DNA from 3 places in the Streptomyces sp. GMY02 genome. Region 2 is predicted to be linked to each of the others. Evidence: riboswitches for the same ligand, from Rfam matches in the RefSeq annotation. Region 2 holds a riboswitch; each other region holds the start of a gene.
The links. Region 2 has a riboswitch for S-adenosylmethionine ahead of thrC (threonine synthase). Riboswitches for the same ligand answer to the same signal wherever they lie in the genome.

Region 1 (6,890 bases), 3.5 Mb from region 2:
GCGCATGCTCGCCACCGCCGACCTCGTCGACGCCTCCATCACCAAGGCGGGCGTCAGTGCCCCGCTGATGGTGATGCGCTGCGACGGGGGAGTGATGTCACTGGACGAGATGCGGCGCAGACCACTGCTCACCGTGCTGTCAGGACCGGCGGCCGGCGTCGCGGGCGCGCTCATGCAGGAGCGCGTCAGCGAGGGCCTGTTCCTGGAGACCGGCGGCACCTCCACCGACATCAGTGTCGTACGGCGCGGCAAGGTCGCCGTCCGGCACGCGACCATGCTGGGCAGGACGTCGTACCTGTCGGCGCTCGACGTCAGGACCGTCGGTGTCGGCGGCGGCTCGATGGTCCGCGTCGGCGGCGGCAAGGTCACCGGCGCCGGACCGCGCAGCGCGCACATCGCGGGCCTGCCGTACGCCTGCTTCGCGACCCCGGACGACCTGCGGGACGCGAAGCTCACCACGATCCGGCCGATGGCCGACGACCCGGCCGACTACGCGGTGCTCGACGCCGCCGGCGGACGCTTCGCGATCACCATGACCTGTGCGGCCAACGCGCTGGGCCGGGTCCCCGAAGGGGACTTCGCACACTGCGACCCGGCCGTGGCGAAGGCCGCGATCGCGCCCCTGGCCGCCGCGCTCGGCACGGACGTCGCCACGGCGGCGGCCCGCGTACTGGACGCCGGCACCGACCAGGTGAGGACCGTGGTCGACGCGATGATCCGCGACTACCGGCTGGACAAGGACGTCGCCGTACTCGTCGGCGGCGGCGGAGGCGCGGCGGCCGTCACCCCGCACCTCGCGGTCGTCTCCGGACTGGAGGGCCGCATAGCCCGCCATAACGAGGTCATCAGCCCCATCGGCGTGGCCCTCGCCCTCATCCGTGAACAGGTGGAACGCATCATCCCCGGCGCCGGCCAGGAACAGATCCTCGCCGTACGGGCCGAGGCCGAGGCCGCCGTCGTCGCCCAGGGTGCCGCCGCCGACGGTGTCGAGGTGGAGGTCACCGTCGACCCGCAGACCAGCACCGTGCGGGCCGTCGCGACCGGCGCCACCGAACTGCGCACACAGGACCGTGCCCACCGGGCCGACGACGCCGAACGGCTGCGTGCCGCCGCCGCCAGCCTGAAGACCGATCCGGCGTCGGTGCGTGTGCTCGCCGGCACCCCCGCGCACACCGTGTACGGCACCGATGTGCGCCGCCGGTTCCGTCCCGACCGCCACCCGGTGCGCGTCGTGGACGCCGATGGCGTCGTACGGCTCCACGCGCCGGACGCCAGGGTCGAGACCACCACCGTCGGCCGCGCGCCCGAAGTCCTCGCGGGGCTGGTGCGGGAGGCCACGTCGTACGGCGACGGCGGGGTCCGCGCCCCCGCCCTGCGGCTTCTCCTCGGCTCCCGGATCGCCGACCTCTCCGGTGTGCTCGACCCGCAGCCGCTGCTGGCCCTCGCCCGCAGCGAACTGCGCGCACGCGCCGCCGACGAACCGGTCGTCGCCGTCCTGGAGGTGCGCTCGTGACGGCCGCCCTGCTCGACCGTGCCGCGCTGGCCGCGATCGATGCGCTCGAAGCGAGCGACGACATCGAGTTCGGCGTACGGCTGCTCGCGAACACCCCCACGCACGAAGGCCGCGACCCGGCGCTGCTGCGGCAATGGGCGCGTACCGCCGACGAGTTCGGCGCCGCACTCGCCCCCGCCGCCGTCACGGCCCGGGTCGTGGAGAGTCCCGACGGACTGACGAAGGGCCTGCTCGCCCGCTACACCTCCCGGCCCGTGCCGACCGTGGAACTGTTCACCGACACCCTGGCCCTCGCCGACGAGCTGATCGACAGGCTCGGCTGGCGCCACTGGTATCCGGCGGGGTCGGTACGGGCGGCGGCGATCGCCCACGAGGCGGTGCACGAACGGCTCCACCACGGACCGGCGAAGACGGCCCTGAAGCGGTCGCTCGGCCATGTCGTGCTGCGCGCGGGACGCCACCGTCTGTACGGCCATGTCGCGGGCGCCGACGAGATTGCCGCCCACGCGTACGCCCGCACCGTGTGCGGCCTCGGCCGCAGCCCGCTCCTGCTGACGGCCGCCCTGGCCACCGCCGCCGACGCGGCGGAACCGCCGCACGGGTCCCCGCACCAGCTCCCGCGCGGATCCGCGCCCGGAAGAAAGAAGTAACGCCATGGGCGTCGTCATCCTTCTTGTCATGGCGGCCGGTGTCGCCGCGATGCTCACCCGCAGACTCCCCACCGCCTTCGCGCTCGTCATCCTGGCCGTCGGCATCGCCTTTCTCACGGGCGCCCCGCTGACCGGCGAGAACAGCGTCCTGGACACGGTCGTCCAGGAGGGCGCGCCGACCCTCGCCGCCACGATGATCGCGATCCTGCTGGGCTCCTGGCTCGGCAAGCTCCTGGACGAGACCGGTATCGCGGGCACGCTCGTCCGTAAGATCGTTGAATTCGGCGGCGACCGCCCCGTCGTGGTCGCCCTCGGTGTCCTCGCCGTCTCCACTCTTGTCGGTACGGTCACGGGCTCGGCGCCCGCCGCGATGCTCGCCGGCATCATCGGCATCCCCGCCATGATCGCCGTCGGGATCCCCAAGGTCACCGCGGCCGGCACCATCCTGATGGGCATCGCCGCCGGCATGCCCTTCGAACTGCCCATCTGGCAGTTCTTCTCCACCGCGCTGGAGCTGCCCGTCGACACCGTGCGCGGCTTCATGATGAAGCTGTTCCCGTTCGCGCTGGCCGCCGCCGTCCTCTTCGTCCTCGTCGAGACCCGGCGACGCGGCGTCGAGCACACATGGTCCCTCAAGTCCGCGTCCGCGAAGCCCGCTTCGCGCCGCAGCCAACTGGGCGACGCCCCCTGGTACGCGCTGCTCACCCCACTCGTACCGCTGATCCTCGCCCTCGGCCTCGACATCGCGATCCTGCCGTCCATGCTGGCCGGTGTCCTGTACGCGCTGGTCACCACCACCCGGCCGGGCGAGATGAACAAACGGCTGCTGCGCACCCTGTACGGCGGCTTCGAGACGGCGGCGGCACCGATCGTGCTGTTCATCGCGATCGGCGTCCTGCTCGCCGCGGTGAAGCTGCCCGGCGCGGTGGAGGCGCTGGAGCCGCTGATCAAGGCGGTCAGCCCGCAGAATCCGGTGCTGTTCGTCGTGGTTTTCACCGTGCTCGTGCCGCTCTGTCTCTACCGGGGGCCGCTGAACGTCTACGGCCTCGGCGCGGGCATCGCCGGTGTCCTCATCGCCGCCGGCATCTACCCGGCCGCCGCGGTGCTGGGCCTCGCCACCTCGTACAACCAGGTCTTCGGTGTGTCGGACCCGACGAGCACCCAGACCGTGTGGAGCGCGCAGTACGCCGGGGTCACACCGCAGCAGGTGATGCTGCGGACCCTGCCGTACGTCTGGGCCGTCGCCCTGGGCGGATTCTGCGTCACCGCCGCCACCTATCTGTGATCTCTCACTCCCGGGACGGAGCACGACATGACACAGCACGACAGCAACGCGCGGCAGCACCACACCGACGAGCCGCGGAACCCCGGCCGGCGTATGTTCCTGCGTGCCGCGGCCGCGACCGCTGCGGCGGCATCCGGCGTGATCGCCACCGGTACGGCGGCGGGCAGCGCCGCCGCGGCCCCCGCCCTGGCCCCGGAGGCGGCGCCGGCCGCGGCCGCGGCGCCCGGCGGATTCCCCGACTACCGTTACCTCAAGACGCTTCTGACGCCCTCCCAGCTCAGGTACAACCCCACCGGCGAGATCATCTTCCCGTGTGTCCGGGGCGTCTACGACAAGTTGCCGAACCCGCTGGGCCGCTACTACCTCTACTACGGACCGCACGACGCGCCGGGCGGAATCTGCCTGGCCTACGGCGACTCGCTGGAGGGTCCGTTCACGGAGTACACCGCCAACCCGATCGTCTCCAACAACTGGCAGCCGCACTACAAGGTCAGCCATGTCGCCTCGCCGCACGTCCTCTGGAACGAGGACGTCAAGGAGCTGTGGCTCTACTTCCACGGCGAGAACGGCACGACCCGCCTCGCCCGTTCCAAGGACGGCATCACCTTCACGTACGACAAGGTGGTGCTCACCACCGCGATGATGCCGACGGGCAGCAGCGAGACCTCGTACGCGCGCGTCTTCCGGCACGACCTGCCCTCGCGCGATGCCCGCTATGTGATGCTCTTCATGCTCAACAACCAGTCCAACCACCGTGACATCGCCTGGGGCTGGTCGAAGGACGGCCGTGACTGGACGTTCGACCAGCAGCCGCTGGTACGCCACTCCGACGTCGGCGCCAACAACATCGGCGGTCCGCACCTGCTCACCCGGAACGGCAGCACGTACGTCGTCTACAACACCAGCAAGGAGAACGGCGGCAATCTGCTGATCACCGAGGTCGGCAACGACTTCAGCCGCCGCGAGCACCTCGGTCTCTTCTACGACTCGGCCAACAGCGCACCGGACAACGGGCGCAGCGCGTCACCGTCGTTCGGGACCGACCGGGGCGTGCCGTACATGATCTACGAGGCGGGTGAAAGGCTCCAGGGCTCGATCGCGGTGGCACGCGGCTGACCCACTGCCCCCGTATCCGCGGCCCGCCCGGCTCGACGGGCGGGCCGCAGCCGCCGACGGGCGCAGCGAAGGGCGGGTACCGCCTTCTTGACGGCCCGCCGGAGCGCGCTCAAACTATTGGGCGACGGTCACGATTGTCAGCGCTCACCCGCGCGGGAGTTCCTGCTCGGGCGGGTCATCGGCCCCGGCCCGCTGGCAGGCAACCCTTCCACTGCGACGGGGTGCCCCGGGTGACGACCAGGTCCCGTCCGGTGGGCGGGGCAAGTGCGGTCTCGTTGTCTCGCGAGGCCCGATGGACGGGACGGGACCGGCGGAGATGGCCAGGACATCGCGGAAGAGCAGAAGCGCCTGCCGGGCTTTCCGGCCGGTGCCGCTGCCGCGTCCGCGCCTGCTGACCAGGCGCCGCCACATCGATCTGCTGCGGCTCCGCAACGGCTGCGCTCCGACGGACTGAGCCGAACCGCTCCGCAATCGCAGTCCCGGGTCCGGGCGTTGTGTGCCGTCGCGCGCCGCCGGACCCTCCTCCCGTACGGCCACCGGCGCCGCAGCAGCCACCGGGGCTCCACCGCAGCCATGGAGAGACCATGTCCGAGACCGTTGCCATGTCCGAGACCTTGAGCGCCGTGTCCGAGCCCCTTGCGCAGACGTCCTTCCCGGCATCGCTCCGCGATGCCCACCCCGGTACGGCCCCGCGTTTCCGCGACCGTATCGGTGCCGACCTGGGCGGCGGTTACTACCCGGTGGCGCACCGCTACCATCTGTATCTCTCGCTGGGCTGTCCGGGCTCGATGCGTATCTCGATCACCCTCGGCCTGCTCGGACTCAAGAAGTCGGTCCGCACCACGCTCCTGCCCTCGCCGCCCGGCGCCTGCGACGCGCTCGCGGCGCTCCGTACCGCGTACGAGACCACCCGGCACCGCTACGACGGTCCGCCGACCGTGCCCGCGCTGTGCGACCTGTGGAGCGGACGGGTCGTGAACAACCACACCCCCGACATCCTCGACGACCTCGCCCTCCGCTTCACCGACCAGGACAACGCCGATCTGCCCCGGCTGCGGCCCGCCGCCCTGGCCGCCGACATCGACGCCATCCGCCGGCTCCTCGGCGAGGGCCCGGCCCCGGACCCGGCGCTGGACTTCCTGGAGCGTCAACTCGCCTCGCACCCTTATGCGTTGGGTGAGACGCTCACGGCCGCGGATGTGGATCTGTGGGTGGCGCTCGTCCACCTGGACACCGACGCCCTGCGGCGCGTCGCCGCTGGTGACCGCCTCTGGTCGTACGTACGGCGGCTGGGCGCCCACCCGGCCTTCCACGGATATCCGTGCACGGAGGGAATCGCGGAACGTACGGAGGGGAAGCGGGAACACAGCGGTGAGGATCTGTGTTCTTCGGAGAAGGACAAGGATCGTGCCGGGGATCAGAGCCGCGTCACGGTGCCGGCGGACCAGGACTGCCGCCATCAGGCCATGGCTTGTTAGCGGCTCGTTGTCGCGAGCCCGGGACGGCGCGAGCCGAACGGGGATGGAGGTGACGGCAGTGCGGGGAGCCCCTCAGCGGCCCATGGTCACCATCGCCATGTACTCGCGGCGGCACATCGATCTCCAGCGCGTCGCCGCCGCACTGTGTCCGGCGTACGAGTCCGTCGCCGCGCGGCATTCGGCCGCTTAGGCATTTCGCGCGCCTGTCCTTACGCCCGGCCCTTCGCCCGGGCCCGCTCTTCTCGCTCTTCGCTGACTCTCCACTTTCGCCGACTCCCACCCCGACCGAGCACGGGCGCGGACGTCTTTCGGCATGCTCACAGGAAGCGGTGGCCCCATGCCCCGAGCACCACACGCACCCCTCCATCTGGCCGTCGCCCTCGACGGCGCCGGCTGGCATCCCGCCGCCTGGCGGGAGCCCGACGCCCGGCCCGGTGAACTGTTCACCGCGCGGTACTGGACCGGCCTGGTCACCGAGGCCGAGCGGGGCCTGCTGGACTTCGTGACCATCGACGACTCGCTGAGCCTCCAGACCTCCCGGTACGTCGAGCCGGACGAGCGCACCGACCAGGTACGGGGCAGGCTGGACGCCGTACTGATCGCCGCCCGGGTGGCGCCGCTGACCCGCGACATCGGGGTGATCCCGACCGCCGTGGTCACCCACACCGAGCCCTTCCATCTCTCGAAGGCGATCGCCACCCTCGACTATGTGAGTACCGGACGCGCCGGAATCCAGGTCCGGGTGTCCGGACGCGTCGACGAGGCCGCGCACTTCGGCCGCCGTACGGTGCCGGGCCTGCGGATCGAGGACCTGGCCACGACAGCGGGACAGCCGGCACGGTCAGGGG
Region 2 (6,890 bases):
CTCCCCGACCCGCTACTACCAGCTCCTCGGAGCGCTGCTGGACGACCCGAGGGCGGCGGAACACGACCCGGTGACGGTGAATCGGCTGCGCAGAATCAGAGCAGAAAAACGAGAAAGCCGAGAGGGCTGACACGGGCCTGTGCGCCCGTGGCGGGGCGCGGCTCGGTCCCGCCGGCGGCCGGAGCGCCTGGCCCGGCGTCGTGTGGCACGTATCTCTGCCTGTCCGGTCGGCACCGGGCTTCCGGCCCGAGCCCGGCCACGGCCCGCCCGGCTGGCCGGGGCACCTGGCCTGGCCAGGGCCCGCCCGGTGGCCGAGGCGCTTGGCCGGCCAGATCCCGCCCGGCACCCGAATCGCTTGACCCCGCCAGGATCCAGCCCCGCAGTCGAAGTTGCCGCCCGGCCGAATCCAGCCCGTCCGGCGATTGAGGACAAGGCCCCGGGGCAGCCCGGGCTCACCGTTTCGTACCGGCCGTGGCGTCCCCGCCGATACGCTCAGGAGCATGGGCAACCCGTACCCCCTCCCCCTGCCGGAACCCACCACACCCGCCGGTGCCGACGGCCTCGCCGCGCTTCTCGCCCGGCCCGGCGAAGCGGTCGTCGCCCTCGACTTCGACGGCACCCTCGCCGACATCGTCCCCGACCCCGAACAGGCCCGCGCCCACCCGCGCGCCGTCCCCGCGCTGGCCGCCCTCGCCCCGCATGTCGCGTCCGTCGCGGTGATCACCGGCCGTCCGGCCGGGGTCGCGGTGCGGTACGGCGGCTTCGCCGGAGTGCCGGGCCTGGAACACCTCGTGGTCCTCGGCCACTACGGCGCCGAACGCTGGGACGCCGTCAGCGGCACCGTCCGTACCCCCGCCCCGCACGAGGGCGTCGCGGCCGTCCGTGCCGAACTCCCCGGATTCCTGGAGCGGTTCGGCGCCTGGCACGGGACCTGGATAGAGGAGAAGGGCCAGGCGGTCGCGGTCCACACCCGCCGCGCCACCGACCCCCAGGCCGCCTTCGACGCCCTGCGCGACCCGTTGGCCGAACTGGCGGCCCGCCACGGCCTGATCGTCGAACCGGGCCGCATGGTCCTCGAACTGCGCCCGCCCGGCATGGACAAGGGCGTGGCGCTGCTGGAGTACGTCCGTGAGACGGGCGCCGGAACCGTCCTCTACGCGGGCGACGACCTGGGCGATCTCCCCGCCTACGCGGCCGTCGAGAAACTCCGCTCCGACGGCCACCCCGGCCTGCTGATCTGCAGCGGCTCGGAGGTCCCCGAACTGTCCGCGCGGGCCGACCTCCGCCTCCCCGGCCCCGCCTCCCTGGCCGACTACCTCGCCTCCCTCGCCCGGGCCATGGACTGACCCGGCCTCGCCCGGCCCCCCTCAGGGGGTCAGGCGCGGAGGGCCGTGAGCTGGTCCAGGAACCATTGCTGCGGGGGGAGGGCCGTGGCCGCCGCGGAGAGGCGTTTGGCGCGTTCCGCGCGGTCTTCGGGGGAGAGCGTCAGGGCCTGGTGGAGCGCTTTCGCCGTGGCGGAGATGTCGTACGGGTTCACCGTCAGCGCGTCCTCGCCCATCTCCTCGTACGCCCCCGCCTCCCGCGACAGCACCAGCGCGCAGCCGCGCTCCGAGACGACGGGGATCTCCTTCGCGACCAGGTTCATGCCGTCCCGGATCGGGTTGACCAGGGCCACGTCCGCGAGCCGGTAGGCGGCCAGGGAGCGGGCGAAGTCGTCGCGGACGTGGAGGACGACCGGGGACCAGCCGGCCGTGCCGAACTCGTCGTTGATCGCCTCGGCCACCCGCTGGACCTCGGCGGTGTAGTCGCGGTAGACCGCCAGATCCTGCCGGGAGGGGTAGGCGAAGGCGACATGGACGACGCGTTCGCGCCATTCGGGGTGGTCGACGAGGAGCTGCCGGTAGGCGAGCAGACCGCGGACGATGTTCTTGGACAGTTCCGTACGGTCCACCCGGACGATCGTCCTCCGCGGTTCGCCGGAGTCCGGGCCCGGGCCTCCCGTACGGCCGATCTGCTCGCGCAGGGTCGCGATCCGCTCCTCCACGTCCGGGCGGTGCGCGCGCTCGCGCAGGAAGTCGCCGTCCGCGCCCAGGCCGTGCACACCGGTCCTGGTGTTGCCCGTCCCGCCCAGCAGTTCCGTACAGCACGCACGGAAGGCGTCCGCCCACCGGTGCGTCAGGAACGCCGCGCGGTCCGCCCCGAGGATGCCGCGCAGCAACTGGCGGGCGATGTCGTCGGGCAGCAGCCGGAAGTAGTCGACCGGCGCCCACGGGGTGTGCGAGAAGTGCCCGATGCGCAGGTCGGGGCGGAGCGCGCGCAGCATCCCGGGCACCAGCGCCAGGTGGTAGTCCTGCACCAGGACCGCCGCGCCCTCCGCCGCCTCGTCCGCCAGCGCCTCCGCGAAGGCGCGGTTGTACGTCTCGTACGACGCCCACTGCGCGCGGAACTCGGGGCCGAAGGACGGCTCCAGCGGTGTCTGGTAGAGCAGATGGTGCAGGAACCAGAGCGTGGAGTTCGCGACGCCGTTGTACGCGTCGGCGTACACCTCGGGCGCGATCCCCAGCATCCGGACCCGCTGGCCGCCGGTGTCGGCCGGGTCGAGCCGTCCGTCCGTACGCCGCACCGCCTCGCGGTCGCCGTCGCCGAGCGCCGCGCACACCCACACCGCGCCGTCGTCGGACCCGATGGCCGAGAGGCCGGACACCAGACCGCCGCCGCCGCGCTTCGGCGCCAGCGAGCCGTCGTCGCGCAGGGTGTACGAGACGGGGCCGCGGTTGGACGCGACAAGGATCTGGGCCGGCTGGACCTTGGGCCGGGAGGACGGCTCGGTAACCATGTGCCGAACCTAGCCCGTCCCGTAAACGCTCAAACGTACGGACGGTGTGGTGTGCGCCCCGTCGGAGCTCAGCGGCGGCCACGGGTCGCCGCCAGCGCCACCACGCCCGCGCCCGTCAGCGCCAGTGCCACCCCGCCCAGCAGCCACAACCGCTCCGCCACGCCTCCGGTGTCCGCGAGATGGCCCTCCAGCGGCTCGTGCACCGCGCCTTCCACGGCCTCCCGCACCGGGCCGTAGACCCGTGCGCCGTCCGCCGGCGGCTGGTCCGCGGCCAGCGCCTGCCCGGGTGCCAGCGCCACCAGCGTTCCGGCCAGCACCCCGATTGCCCGCCTGATAATCACATCTTTTGCCCTCATAAGGGTGCAATGTAAGCAACGGATGTGATGATGCGTGGTTACGCCGCGCGTCCGGCCGTGTACTCCGCGATCTCCCGCATCGGCGGCCGCTCCTCCGTGTCGACGGAGTAGGTGCGCGGTACGAACCCGTTCTCGCCCCGGTCGAACTGCGTCAGCTCCGGACGGACCAAATGCGCGCGGGACAGGCGCAGTTGGGCCGTACGGTAGATCGCCGCGGCCATTCGCCCCAGCGCCCGGTCGTCCTGGTGCCGGTGCAGCCGCACCCCCACGTCGACCTGGCCGAGCGCGTCCAGGCCCACCGTGTGCAGGGCGTCGACCAGCAGCCCCAGCTCCACGCCGTACCCGACCGGGAACGGCAGCCGCTCCAGCAGCGAGCGCCGCGCCGCGTACTCCCCGCCCAGCGGCTGGACGAACCCCGCCAGGCGCGGCCAGTGCAGATTGAGCAACGGGCGCGCCACCAGCTCGGTCACCCGCCCGCCCTGCCCGGCCGCCGCCCCGCCGCGGCGGTCCGGGTCGCCCCGGCCGCTCGTGTCGCCCTGGCCGCCGGTGAGAGCGCTCTCGGTCAGGAGAGCGCTCTCAGTCAGCGGACGGTCGTACATCGCCTTCACGAACTGCACATCCGCGTCCGTCAGCAGCGGTCCCACCGTCCCGGACACGAACTCGGCCGAGAACCGCCGCAGATCCGCGTCCACGAAGCACACCACATCGCCGCTCGTCACCAGGAGCGACCGCCACAGCACCTCGCCCTTGCCGGGCAGTGCGGGCAGCCGCGGCAGGATCGAGTCCCGGTGCACCACCCGCGCCCCGGCCGCCGCCGCGGTCTCGGCCGTACGGTCCGTGGAACCGGAGTCGATCACCACCAGCTCGTCGACCAGCGGCGCACGCTCCATCAGCTCACGCCGTATCACCGACACGATCCCGCCGACCGTCGCCTCTTCGTCGAGCGCCGGCAGCACCACGCTCACCGTGGTCCCGCGCGCGGCCTTCGCCAGCAGGAGCCGGTCGAGCGTACGGTCGGCCGCCGACCAGGAGCGCCTGGTCAGCCAGCGTTCCACCTCTTCCAGCACGGTCGGTACTCTCCCTGACGTGTCGTGCGTGTCGTGCGATGCTCGCCCATGCGTCTCACGCGTGCCCGTTCACGCGTGCCTGTCCATGCCACGCGTGGTGACGTGATCCATCTCGCGGTGCGGACCACTATCTCAACCGTCCGCTCCTTCGGTTACAGTCTTGAACAACACGAGTGGCCACCGCATGCCGGGGTCGTTTCGTGAAAAAACGCGCCGGACCAGGGGTCCGCGCCATAGCGCTCATCCAGAGGGACTGAGGGAACGGCCCGTTGAAGTCCCGGCAACCCTCCCGCCGACCGCGAGGTCACGGTGGGGAAGGTGCCAATTCCGTCTTGCGGCGAAACGCGTCGTAAGGAAGATGAGGAGAAAGGGCCTCGCCATCATGGCTGTGCAGACCGTCCGCCACGCCGACGCCTCCGTTGATCTCGGACCCGCCGCCGCGCTCTCGTGCCGCGAGTGCGGAGAGCGCTTCCAGCTCGGACCCATCTTCGCCTGTGCGAGCTGTTTCGGGCCGCTCGAAGTCGCGTACGACCTGCCGAGCGGCACCCCCGAAGAGCTCAAGAAGCGCATCGCCGAAGGCCCCGACAACATCTGGCGGTACGCGCCGCTGCTGCCCGTCCCCGCCGATGTGGCGACCAAGCCGAACATCAACCCCGGCTTCACCAAGCTGGTCAAGGCCGACAATCTCGCCCGCGAACTCGGCGTTACCGGCGGCCTGTACGTCAAGGACGACTCCGGCAATCCGACACACTCCTTCAAGGACCGCGTCGTCGCCATCGCCGTCGAGGCCGCCCGCGCCTTCGGCTTCACCACGCTCTCCTGCTCGTCCACCGGCAATCTGGCCGGCGCGGTCGGCGCCGCCGCGGCCCGCGCCGGCTTCCGCTCCTGCGTGTTCATCCCGCACGACCTGGAGCAGGGCAAGGTCGTCATGGCGGCGGTGTACGGCGGTGAACTCGTCGGTATCGAGGGCACGTACGACGATGTGAACCGGTTCTGCTCGGAGCTGATCGGCGACCCGCTGGGCGAGGGCTGGGGCTTCGTCAACGTCAACCTCCGCCCGTACTACGGCGAGGGCTCCAAGACCCTCGCGTACGAGATCTGCGAGCAGCTCGGCTGGCGGATCCCCGACCAGATCGTCGTCCCGGTCGCCTCGGGCTCGCAGCTCACGAAGATCGACAAGGGTCTCCAGGAGCTGATCAAGCTGGGGCTGGTGGAGGACAGGCCGTACAAGATCTTCGGCGCCCAGGCCGAGGGCTGCTCGCCGGTGTCCACCGCGTTCAAGGCCGGGCACGATGTCGTACGGCCGCAGAAGCCGGACACGATCGCCAAGTCGCTGGCGATCGGCAACCCGGCGGACGGACCGTACGTCCTGGACATCGCCCGGCGTACGGGCGGGGCGGTCGAGGACGTCGACGACGAGCTGATCGTCGAGGCGATCAAGCTGCTGGCCCGCACCGAGGGAATCTTCGCGGAGACCGCCGGTGGGGTGACGGTCGGTGTGACGAAGAAGCTGATCGACTCCGGTCTGCTCGACCCGGCGCTGACGACCGTCGTCCTCAACACGGGTGACGGACTGAAGACCCTGGACGCCGTGGCGGCGACGACGGGGCCGACCGCGACGATCCGCCCGAGCCTGGACGCGTTCCGCGAAGCCGGCCTGGCCCGCTGAAACCCGACGACGTTACCGGCGTTACGGAAAGCCGGAAGACGGAAGGCAGAACACCACTATGAGCGTCAATGTCCGCATCCCGACCATTCTCCGTACGTACACCGGCGGCCAGGCCGAGGTCCCGGCCGAGGGGGCGACCCTCTCCGAGGTCATCCAGTCCCTGGAGGCCAACCACCCCGGCATCGCCGCGCGTGTCCTGGACGACCAGGGCAAGCTGCGCCGCTTTGTGAACGTGTACGTGAACGACGACGATGTCCGTTTCGAGCAGGGCCTGGAGACCGTCACCCCGGCGGGCGCGGGCGTCTCGATCATCCCGGCGGTCGCCGGGGGCTGAGCTCCGCCGCCCGGCCGGCGCGGCACGTTCCGACTCGTTCCGACGACTCTCCGACGGCTCTCTGGCGGCTCCCCGAAAGCTCCACCGATGGCTCCCTCCGCGAAGCAAGCGGAGGGAGCCATTCTCTATGGTTGAACGCGATAGAGTATGGGAACGCCCCTCCGCCGGCCCTGCCGCGCGTGTATCAGAACGCGACAACATGGGGGCAAAGTCCTGGTGTTGTTTGCGCTATAGGTGCGCTTTGCCCGGCCCGACTTGCCCGGGAACGCAGCGAATTCGTCGCTATGCGTGTTCAGCCATGCCCAGAATTCTCGTCCGATTGACCTGTTGCAGAGGGCAGTTGGGCAGATACATTCAGCCGCGGTCGACGCGTTCCGGCGCGAAGTGTGGCCCCCTGGAAGGGCCAGTAATAGGGGAGTTAGGCATGGCTCAGGGCACCGTCAAGTGGTTCAACGCGGAGAAGGGGTACGGCTTCATCGCGGTCGACGGTGGTGCGGATGTTTTCGTCCACTACAGCGCGATCCAGATGGACGGTTACCGCACCCTTGAAGAAGGTCAGCGAGTGGAGTTCGAGATCTCGCAGGGCCAGAAGGGTCCGCAGGCGGACATGGTCAAGCTCGCCGTCTGA
Region 3 (6,890 bases), 1.5 Mb from region 2:
CGCTCGGTCCGTACCGGCCCGACCAGGTGTCCACCGGAGCCCAGCCCGACTGGTACATGGGCTTCTCCGAAGGTCTTATCCGTGTGATGCCGGGGTGGGAGATCAACTTCCTGGGGCACACGCTTGTCCTGGGTGTGTTCATCCCGCTGGTGATCTTCCCGCTGGTGCTGGTCGCGATCGCGGTCTACCCGTTCATCGAGGGCTGGGTCACCCGTGACCCCCGCGAGCACCACATCCTGGACCGGCCACGCAACGCACCGACCCGTACGGCCTTCGGTGTGGCCTGGCTGACCTGGTACTTCATCCTGCTCGTCGGTGGCGGTAACGACCTCTGGGCGACGCACTTCCATCTGTCGATCAACGCGATCACCTGGTTCGTCCGGGTCGCCTTCTTCGTCGGACCGGTCGTCGCCTTCGTCGTCACCAAGCGGATCTGTCTGGGTCTCCAGCGGCGCGACGCCGAGAAGGTGCTGCACGGACGCGAGTCCGGGATCATCAAGCGGCTGCCGCACGGTGAGTTCATCGAGGTGCACACCCCGCTGGACCAGGCCGATCTGCACCGGCTGACCGCGCACGACCAGCACAAGCCGGCCGAGCTCGGCCCGCCGGTCGACGAGAACGGTGTACGGCGCAAGGTCGGCCCTGCCGAGAAGCTCCGGGTGAAGCTCAGCAAGGGCTACTACGGCGAGGGCAGCCAGATCCCCAAGCCGACCGCCGAGGAGTACAACGAGATCGCGGCCGCGCACGGCCACGGGCACGAGGAGATCACCACGGGTCACGGCAACCACTGATCCGGCCGTAGCAGGTCGCCACCACCGAGGGCCCCGGCCCGGTTCCCCCACGAGGGAACCGGCCGGGGCCCTCGGCGTGTGCGCGCCGGCGGGGCGTACGGGGCGTGCCCGGACCCGTCCGTACTCCGGTCACTCGTGCCTGCGGCCGGGGCTCCGCCGATACGCTTACGGCGGGCCCCGTACGGCCCGTACCCATCCCCGGGCACCCACCAGGAGCGAGCATGAGCGCTGTGACCCCCGTCGGAGGCGACACCGTGGCGGACCGCACCTGGCCCGGCGTGCTGAACCCGCTGCTGCGCGGCGAGAACCTGAGCCTCCAGGACACGGCGTGGGCCATGGACCGCATCATGAGCGGCGAGGCGACCGACGCGCAGATCGCCGGGTTCGCGGTGGCGCTGCGGGCGAAGGGCGAGACGGTGGAGGAGGTCTCGGGCCTCGTACGCACCATGTACGCGCACGCCAACACCATCGAGGTGCCCGGCCGTACGGTCGACATCGTCGGTACGGGCGGGGATCTCGCCAAGACCGTCAACATCTCCACGATGGCGGCGATCGTGGTGGCGGGCACGGGTGCCAAGGTCGTCAAGCACGGCAATCGCGCGGCCTCGTCCGCGAGCGGGGCCTCGGACGTCCTGGAGAAGCTCGGCGTCAATCTGGAGCTGACCCCGCAGCGGGTCGTGGAGGTCGCCGAGGAAGCGGGGATCACCTTCTGCTTCGCGGTGAAGTTCCACCCGGCGCTGCGGTACGCGGCCAAGGCCCGCAAGGAACTCGGCGCCCAGACCACCTTCAATGTGCTGGGCCCGCTGACCAATCCGGCGCGGGTCGGGTCGCAGGCGGTGGGCGTCGCGGATCCGCGGATGGCGCCGATCGTGGCGGGGGTGCTCGCCGATCGTGGCAACTCGTCGCTGGTCTTCCGCGGTGACGACGGCTTGGACGAGCTGACCACCACGGCGACGTCCCGGGTGTGGGTGGTACGGGACGGCAAGGTCACCGAGGACTCCTTCGACCCGCGCGATGTGGGCCTGGACCTGGTGCCGATCGAGGCGCTGCGGGGCGCCGACGCCTCGTACAACGCGGATGTGGCGCGCCGGTTGCTGGCGGGCGAGACGGGCCCGGTGCGTGACGCGGTCCTGCTGAACGCGGCGGCGGCGCTGGTGGCGCTGGACCCGACGGACGACGGGCTGGCGGCGCAACTGGGGGCGGGAATGGCGAGGGCGGCGGAAGCGGTGGACTCGGGCGCGGCGCGGCGGACGCTGGAGCGGTGGGTGACGGCGAGCAACGCGGGCGCCTGAGCGGCGGGCGGCGGCCCGTTCGTCCCTCAATCGCCGGACGGGCTGCTGTGTTGTGTCCTCAATCGCCGGACGGGCTTGTTTTGCTGGGCGGTACCAGTTGCGCACCCGGGTGCGGGCAAATCCAGCCCGTCCGGCGATTGAGGACGGGGCCGCTTGCCCGGTGCTTTCCGGATCGCGGACGTCGGCGCGGTCGGCGTGGGCGTTGTGGCATACTCCTCGACCAGGTCATGAGTGACAGCGATTACGGCCCCGGCTCGCTGTCCGGCAACCCTCCGTCCGTGGCGGGGTGCCCCGGGTGAAGACCAGGCCGTGGGCAGCGAGGTCCGCGGCAAGCGCGGACCCTTTGGGGTCCTGGTCCCCAAGGGAGCCGTTTCGTGAGCCCGAACGCCGTCAGCACGACCGCCGCCGCCCCCCTTCCCGTGCTCGGGCGCGATGTCACCGTTCCCCTGGTCACCGGTGGCGAAGTCACCTACGCCGCGCTCGACTACGCGGCCAGCGCCCCCGCGCTCCAGCGGGTCTGGGACGATGTCGCCGCGTACGCCCCGTACTACGGCAGTGTCCACCGCGGCGCGGGGTATCTCTCACAGCTCTCCACCGACCTGTTCGAGAACAGCCGCCGCACCGTCGCGGAGTTCCTCGGCTGCCGCCCCGACGACCAGGTCGTCTTCACCCGCTCGACCACCGACTCGCTGAATCTGCTCGCGGCCGTACTCCCCGCCGGCTGCGAGGTGTTCGTCTTCGAGACCGAGCACCACGCCTCCCTGCTGCCCTGGCGGGACGCCCGCGCCGGGGACGCCAGGATCAGCTATCTCAACGCCCCCCGCACCCCCGGCGAGGCCGTCGCCACCCTGGACCGGGCGCTGGCGCGGCGGGACTCCGAGCGTCCGGCGCTGGTCTGTGTCACCGGCGCCTCCAATGTCACCGGTGAGCTGTGGCCCGTACGGGAACTGGCCGCCGCCGCGCACGCCCATGGCGCCCGGATCGTCCTCGACGCCGCACAGCTCGCCCCGCACCACCGTGTGGACATCGCCGCGCTGGACGTCGACTGGGTCGCCTTCTCGGGACACAAGCTGTACGCGCCGTTCGGCTCCGGGGTCCTCGCGGGCCGCGCCGACTGGCTGCGGGACTCCGAGCCGTATCTCGCGGGCGGCGGCGCCAGCCGTACGGTGGCGCGCAGGGCCGACGGCGGGGTCGACGTCGAGTGGCACACCACGGCCGCCCGGCACGAGGCCGGTTCGCCGAACGTGATCGGGGCGTACGCGATCGCCTCCGCCTGCAAGGCGCTCACGGAGGCGGGCTTCGACACCCTCGTCGCGCGTGAGCAGCGGCTCGTCGACCGGGTGCGCTCGGGTCTCGCCGAGGTGCCCGAGGTCAGGGTGCTCTCGCTGTTCGGGGACGACGCCCCGCGCGTGGGCGTCCTGTCGTTCGTGGTCGAGGGCTGGAACAGCTCGCACTTCGCCGCCGCGCTCTCCGCGGAGTACGGCATCGGCGTACGGGACGGGCTGTTCTGTGCCCACCCGCTGGTGCGGACCCTGCTGGGGACGGATCCGCAGGACCCGGGGGAGTGCGGCGCCCCGGAGGCGGAGCCGGGCGAGCGCTCGCTCAACGCGATCCGGGTCAGCTTCGGTGCCGGGACCCCGGACGAGCATGTGGACCGCTTCGTCCGTGCCGTACGGGAGCTGGTGAGCGACGGGGCGCGCTGGAACTACCGTACGGAGGACGGCCGTTGCGTCCCCGACCGGACCGGCGCGCCGACGGCGTGACCGTACGGGCGCACAAGCCGCACAAGCCCCAGCCGTTGGGCCGGAGCGCCGGACAGGGCTAGGCGTCGAGGCCGATCGCGAACGCCGCTTCCAGGTCGTGCTGCGAGTACGTACGGAACGCCACATGCGTGTCCGTGGCCTCGACGCCCTCGATCTTGCTGATCCGGCCGGGGATCACATCCGCCAGATCGTCGTGCCTGGCCACCCGCACCATGGCGATCAGGTCGTACGTACCGGTGACCGAGAAGACCTCGCTGACGCTGTCCAGCGCGGCGATGGCCTCCGCGATCTCGGGGATCCGGTCCACGCTGGTCTTGATGAGCACGATCGCGGTGATCACGGCTGACGTTCTCCCTCGGTGGCCGCGGTGTGGTCTCCCACTGTATCGGTACGCCAGTACCGCACCCAGGTGTAGAGGAAGCCCTCGCCGAAGCCCACCAGGTGTGTCAGATAGGCGACCCCCGGCCCGGAACCGGCACCCCGTGCCGCCAGCCACTGGAGCGCGAACCAGAAGATCAGCACGATCCAGGCGGGGAAGCGCAGCGGCAGGAAGAACAGGAACGGGAAGAGACTGGTGACCCGGGCCTTCGGGAAGAGGAAGAGGAAGGCGCCGAGCACCCCCGAGATCGCTCCCGAGGCGCCCACCAGGGTCTGGTCCGAGGCCGCGTTGGCAAGTGCGTACGCGAGCAGCGCGAGACAGCCGACGCCGACGTAGAAGAGCAGGAAGTGGATGCGGCCCATCCGCTCCTCGGCCATCGCGCCGAAGACGAACAGGAACAGCATGTTGCCGAGCAGATGCAGCCAGCTACCGTGCACGAAGAGCGCGGTCAGTGGACTGAGCAGGGCCCGTGGCGAGGCGCTGAGCAGTTCGACGGGGACGACACCCCACTGTTCGAAATAGGCGCTCTGGGCGGCGAGCCGCGCTTCTCCCGTTCCGTACACGGGATTGAAGCCCGAGGCCGGGCTGAACAGGAAAGCCAGACAGCAGAGCCCGATCAGTGTGTAGGTCACCACCGGTCCGCCGGCCGTCGTCCGCCACGTATTCACTGACAGAGCATGGCGTACCCGGACCGACCGGTACAGAGCGCCTCGCCGCTCCCTGGGGTGCCCCCGAGGCCGTAGGGTTGCAGGGAGTACATCCGCTGTTCGACGGCGCACCACGGACGACGGCGCGAGGGGCAGCGGGACCGGACGACCGCGACGAACGGAACGATGTGGAAGAGGGCGCACTGATGACGACGGTTCCCCGGCCGACGGCGGCCACCCGGTGGCGCTGCACCCTGTGCGGCAATCTCACGCGCTTCGACGTGACCCGGTCGTCCAGGGCCGTGGAGTACGTCCATCTGGACCTGGCGGGGGAACCGACGGTCGAGGAGCGCGAGGTGGTCAGTGAGACCATCGAGTCGGTGCGGTGCCGGTGGTGCAACGCGGTGGATCAGATCGAACTGGTGGACAGGCCGGGCGCCGGTTCCTGAGGGAGCCGCCCGAAAGGGTATGGGGTGACGGATGTGGAGCAGGGCGCAAGCGGTGCGGAGCCGGCCGGCGCGGCCGGCGGTGACGCCGCGGAGGCCCTCGACCGCCCGCTCCCGGACGGGGTACGGCGCAGGGTCATCGCGCTGGTGTCGGACGCCTTCGGCGGTCTGACCCTCACCGAACTCCCCACGCAGTTGCGGCAGTACGCGCGGTTCACCCCGAACCGGCGGGCGAGGTTCGCGGGCAACGCGATGGCGGCGGCCCTGGAGAGCGATCCGCTGTTCCGGCAGCGGATCGGCGAGCGCATCAGCCAGTCCCAGCCGGAGCTGGCCGGGGCGCTGGAGTCGGGATCGCCGCCCGCCGCCGCGGATCCCGTGGACGTCGCGGCGGCCGCGTATGTGCTCAGGCCCCCCGGATGGGTGAAGTTGGTGGCCGCGGCGGGCGAGGAGGCCCAGCGTGCGGACGCCGAGCGCGCCGACGAGGAGGCCCGGCGCGAGCTGGAGCGGCTGCGCGAGGAACTCGCCGTCGCGCGGGCGTCGACGAAGAGCGAGACCGAGCGGCTGCGTACGGAGCTGGAGGCGGTCCGCAAGGAAGCCGAGGCGCTCCATCGCAAACTGCGCAGCTCCCAGAGCGATGTGAAGCGGGGCGAGGCCGCGCTGCGCCGTATCCAGGCGGAGACCGAGACGGTCAGGGCCGAGGCCGCCGCGCAGGTGTCGGCCGCCGAGAGTGAGACCCGCCGGGTCAAGGCGCGGCTCGCCGAGGCGGAGGCGTCGGTCGAGTCGAGCCGCAGGGCCGCCCGTGAGGGGCGCTCGGCGGAGGACATGCGGCTGCGGCTGCTGCTGGACACCGTGCTGGAGTCGGCGCAGGGGCTGCGGCGCGAGCTGGCGCTGCCGCCCGCCACCGGGCGTCCCGCGGACGCGGTGGACGCGGTGGAGCCGGGCCGTATGTCGCCGAAGGACGTGGCGGCCCGAGCGCTGTCCGAGACCGATCCGGCGCTGCTCGATCAACTGCTGGCGCTGCCGCAGTCACATCTGATCGTGGACGGCTACAACGTCACCAAGACCGGCTATCCGACCATGCCGTTGGAGAAGCAGCGGCTGCGGCTGCTGGGCGGTCTTGCCATGCTCGCGGCACAGTCGGGCGCGGAGACGACCTGTGTCTTCGACGGCGCGGAGCTGGCGGCTCCGGTGCTGCTGGCGCCGCCGCGCGGGGTGCGGGTGCTGTTCTCCAAACCGGGGGTGACCGCGGACGAGTTGATCCGCCAGCTCGTCAGGGCGGAGCCGCCGGGACGGCCGGTGGTGGTGGTCTCCACCGACCGCGAGGTCGCCGACGGAGTGGCGCGGGCGGGGGCCAGGCCGGTCGCGTCCGCCTTGTTGCTGAAGCGGCTTTCGCGCGTCTAGTCAACGTGTGGGGCTTGTGCCCGAATTGGTCATATGTTCATGGGGCGCAGCGTCAAATGTCCATCACTGTCTGTGGACTGTCTGTAAATTATGCGCGTCGTGATGGAGATTTTCCTCGTGAGGATTTGAACTGATCACAAGAAGGTCACTATGGTCAGGCGTCGAACCTTC

Region 1: linked by a shared signal. The riboswitch ahead of KQY30_RS05240 (glutathione S-transferase C-terminal domain-containing protein) and the one ahead of thrC (threonine synthase) in region 2 are both predicted to bind S-adenosylmethionine.
Region 3: linked by a shared signal. The riboswitch ahead of KQY30_RS26755 (aminotransferase class V-fold PLP-dependent enzyme) and the one ahead of thrC (threonine synthase) in region 2 are both predicted to bind S-adenosylmethionine.

What each region holds. Positions count from the first base shown of each region.
Region 1 covers NZ_CP077658.1:1,266,217-1,273,106, reverse strand. Annotated here, with positions in the region: gene KQY30_RS05260 (hydantoinase/oxoprolinase family protein) at 1-1,513, shown strand, start outside; gene KQY30_RS05255 (hypothetical protein) at 1,510-2,163, shown strand; gene KQY30_RS05250 (TRAP transporter large permease subunit) at 2,168-3,448, shown strand; gene KQY30_RS05245 (hypothetical protein) at 3,476-4,564, shown strand; SAM riboswitch class IV at 4,691-4,837, shown strand; gene KQY30_RS05240 (glutathione S-transferase C-terminal domain-containing protein) at 5,149-6,042, shown strand; gene KQY30_RS37085 (putative leader peptide) at 6,101-6,232, shown strand; gene KQY30_RS05235 (LLM class flavin-dependent oxidoreductase) at 6,380-6,890, shown strand, end outside.
Region 2 covers NZ_CP077658.1:4,808,694-4,815,583, forward strand. Annotated here, with positions in the region: gene KQY30_RS20380 (DUF3263 domain-containing protein) at 1-130, shown strand, start outside; gene otsB (trehalose-phosphatase) at 501-1,346, shown strand; gene KQY30_RS20390 (trehalose-6-phosphate synthase) at 1,376-2,791, opposite strand; gene KQY30_RS20395 (hypothetical protein) at 2,905-3,192, opposite strand; gene KQY30_RS20400 (glucosyl-3-phosphoglycerate synthase) at 3,231-4,259, opposite strand; SAM riboswitch class I at 4,497-4,624, shown strand; gene thrC (threonine synthase) at 4,642-5,928, shown strand; gene KQY30_RS20410 (ubiquitin-like small modifier protein 1) at 5,987-6,262, shown strand; gene KQY30_RS20415 (cold-shock protein) at 6,687-6,890, shown strand.
Region 3 covers NZ_CP077658.1:6,272,291-6,279,180, forward strand. Annotated here, with positions in the region: gene KQY30_RS26745 (ubiquinol-cytochrome c reductase cytochrome b subunit) at 1-791, shown strand, start outside; gene trpD (anthranilate phosphoribosyltransferase) at 1,013-2,083, shown strand; SAM riboswitch class IV at 2,307-2,424, shown strand; gene KQY30_RS26755 (aminotransferase class V-fold PLP-dependent enzyme) at 2,458-3,846, shown strand; gene KQY30_RS26760 (Lrp/AsnC family transcriptional regulator) at 3,905-4,186, opposite strand; gene KQY30_RS26765 (rhomboid family intramembrane serine protease) at 4,183-4,893, opposite strand; gene KQY30_RS26770 (hypothetical protein) at 5,079-5,321, shown strand; gene KQY30_RS26775 (NYN domain-containing protein) at 5,355-6,719, shown strand.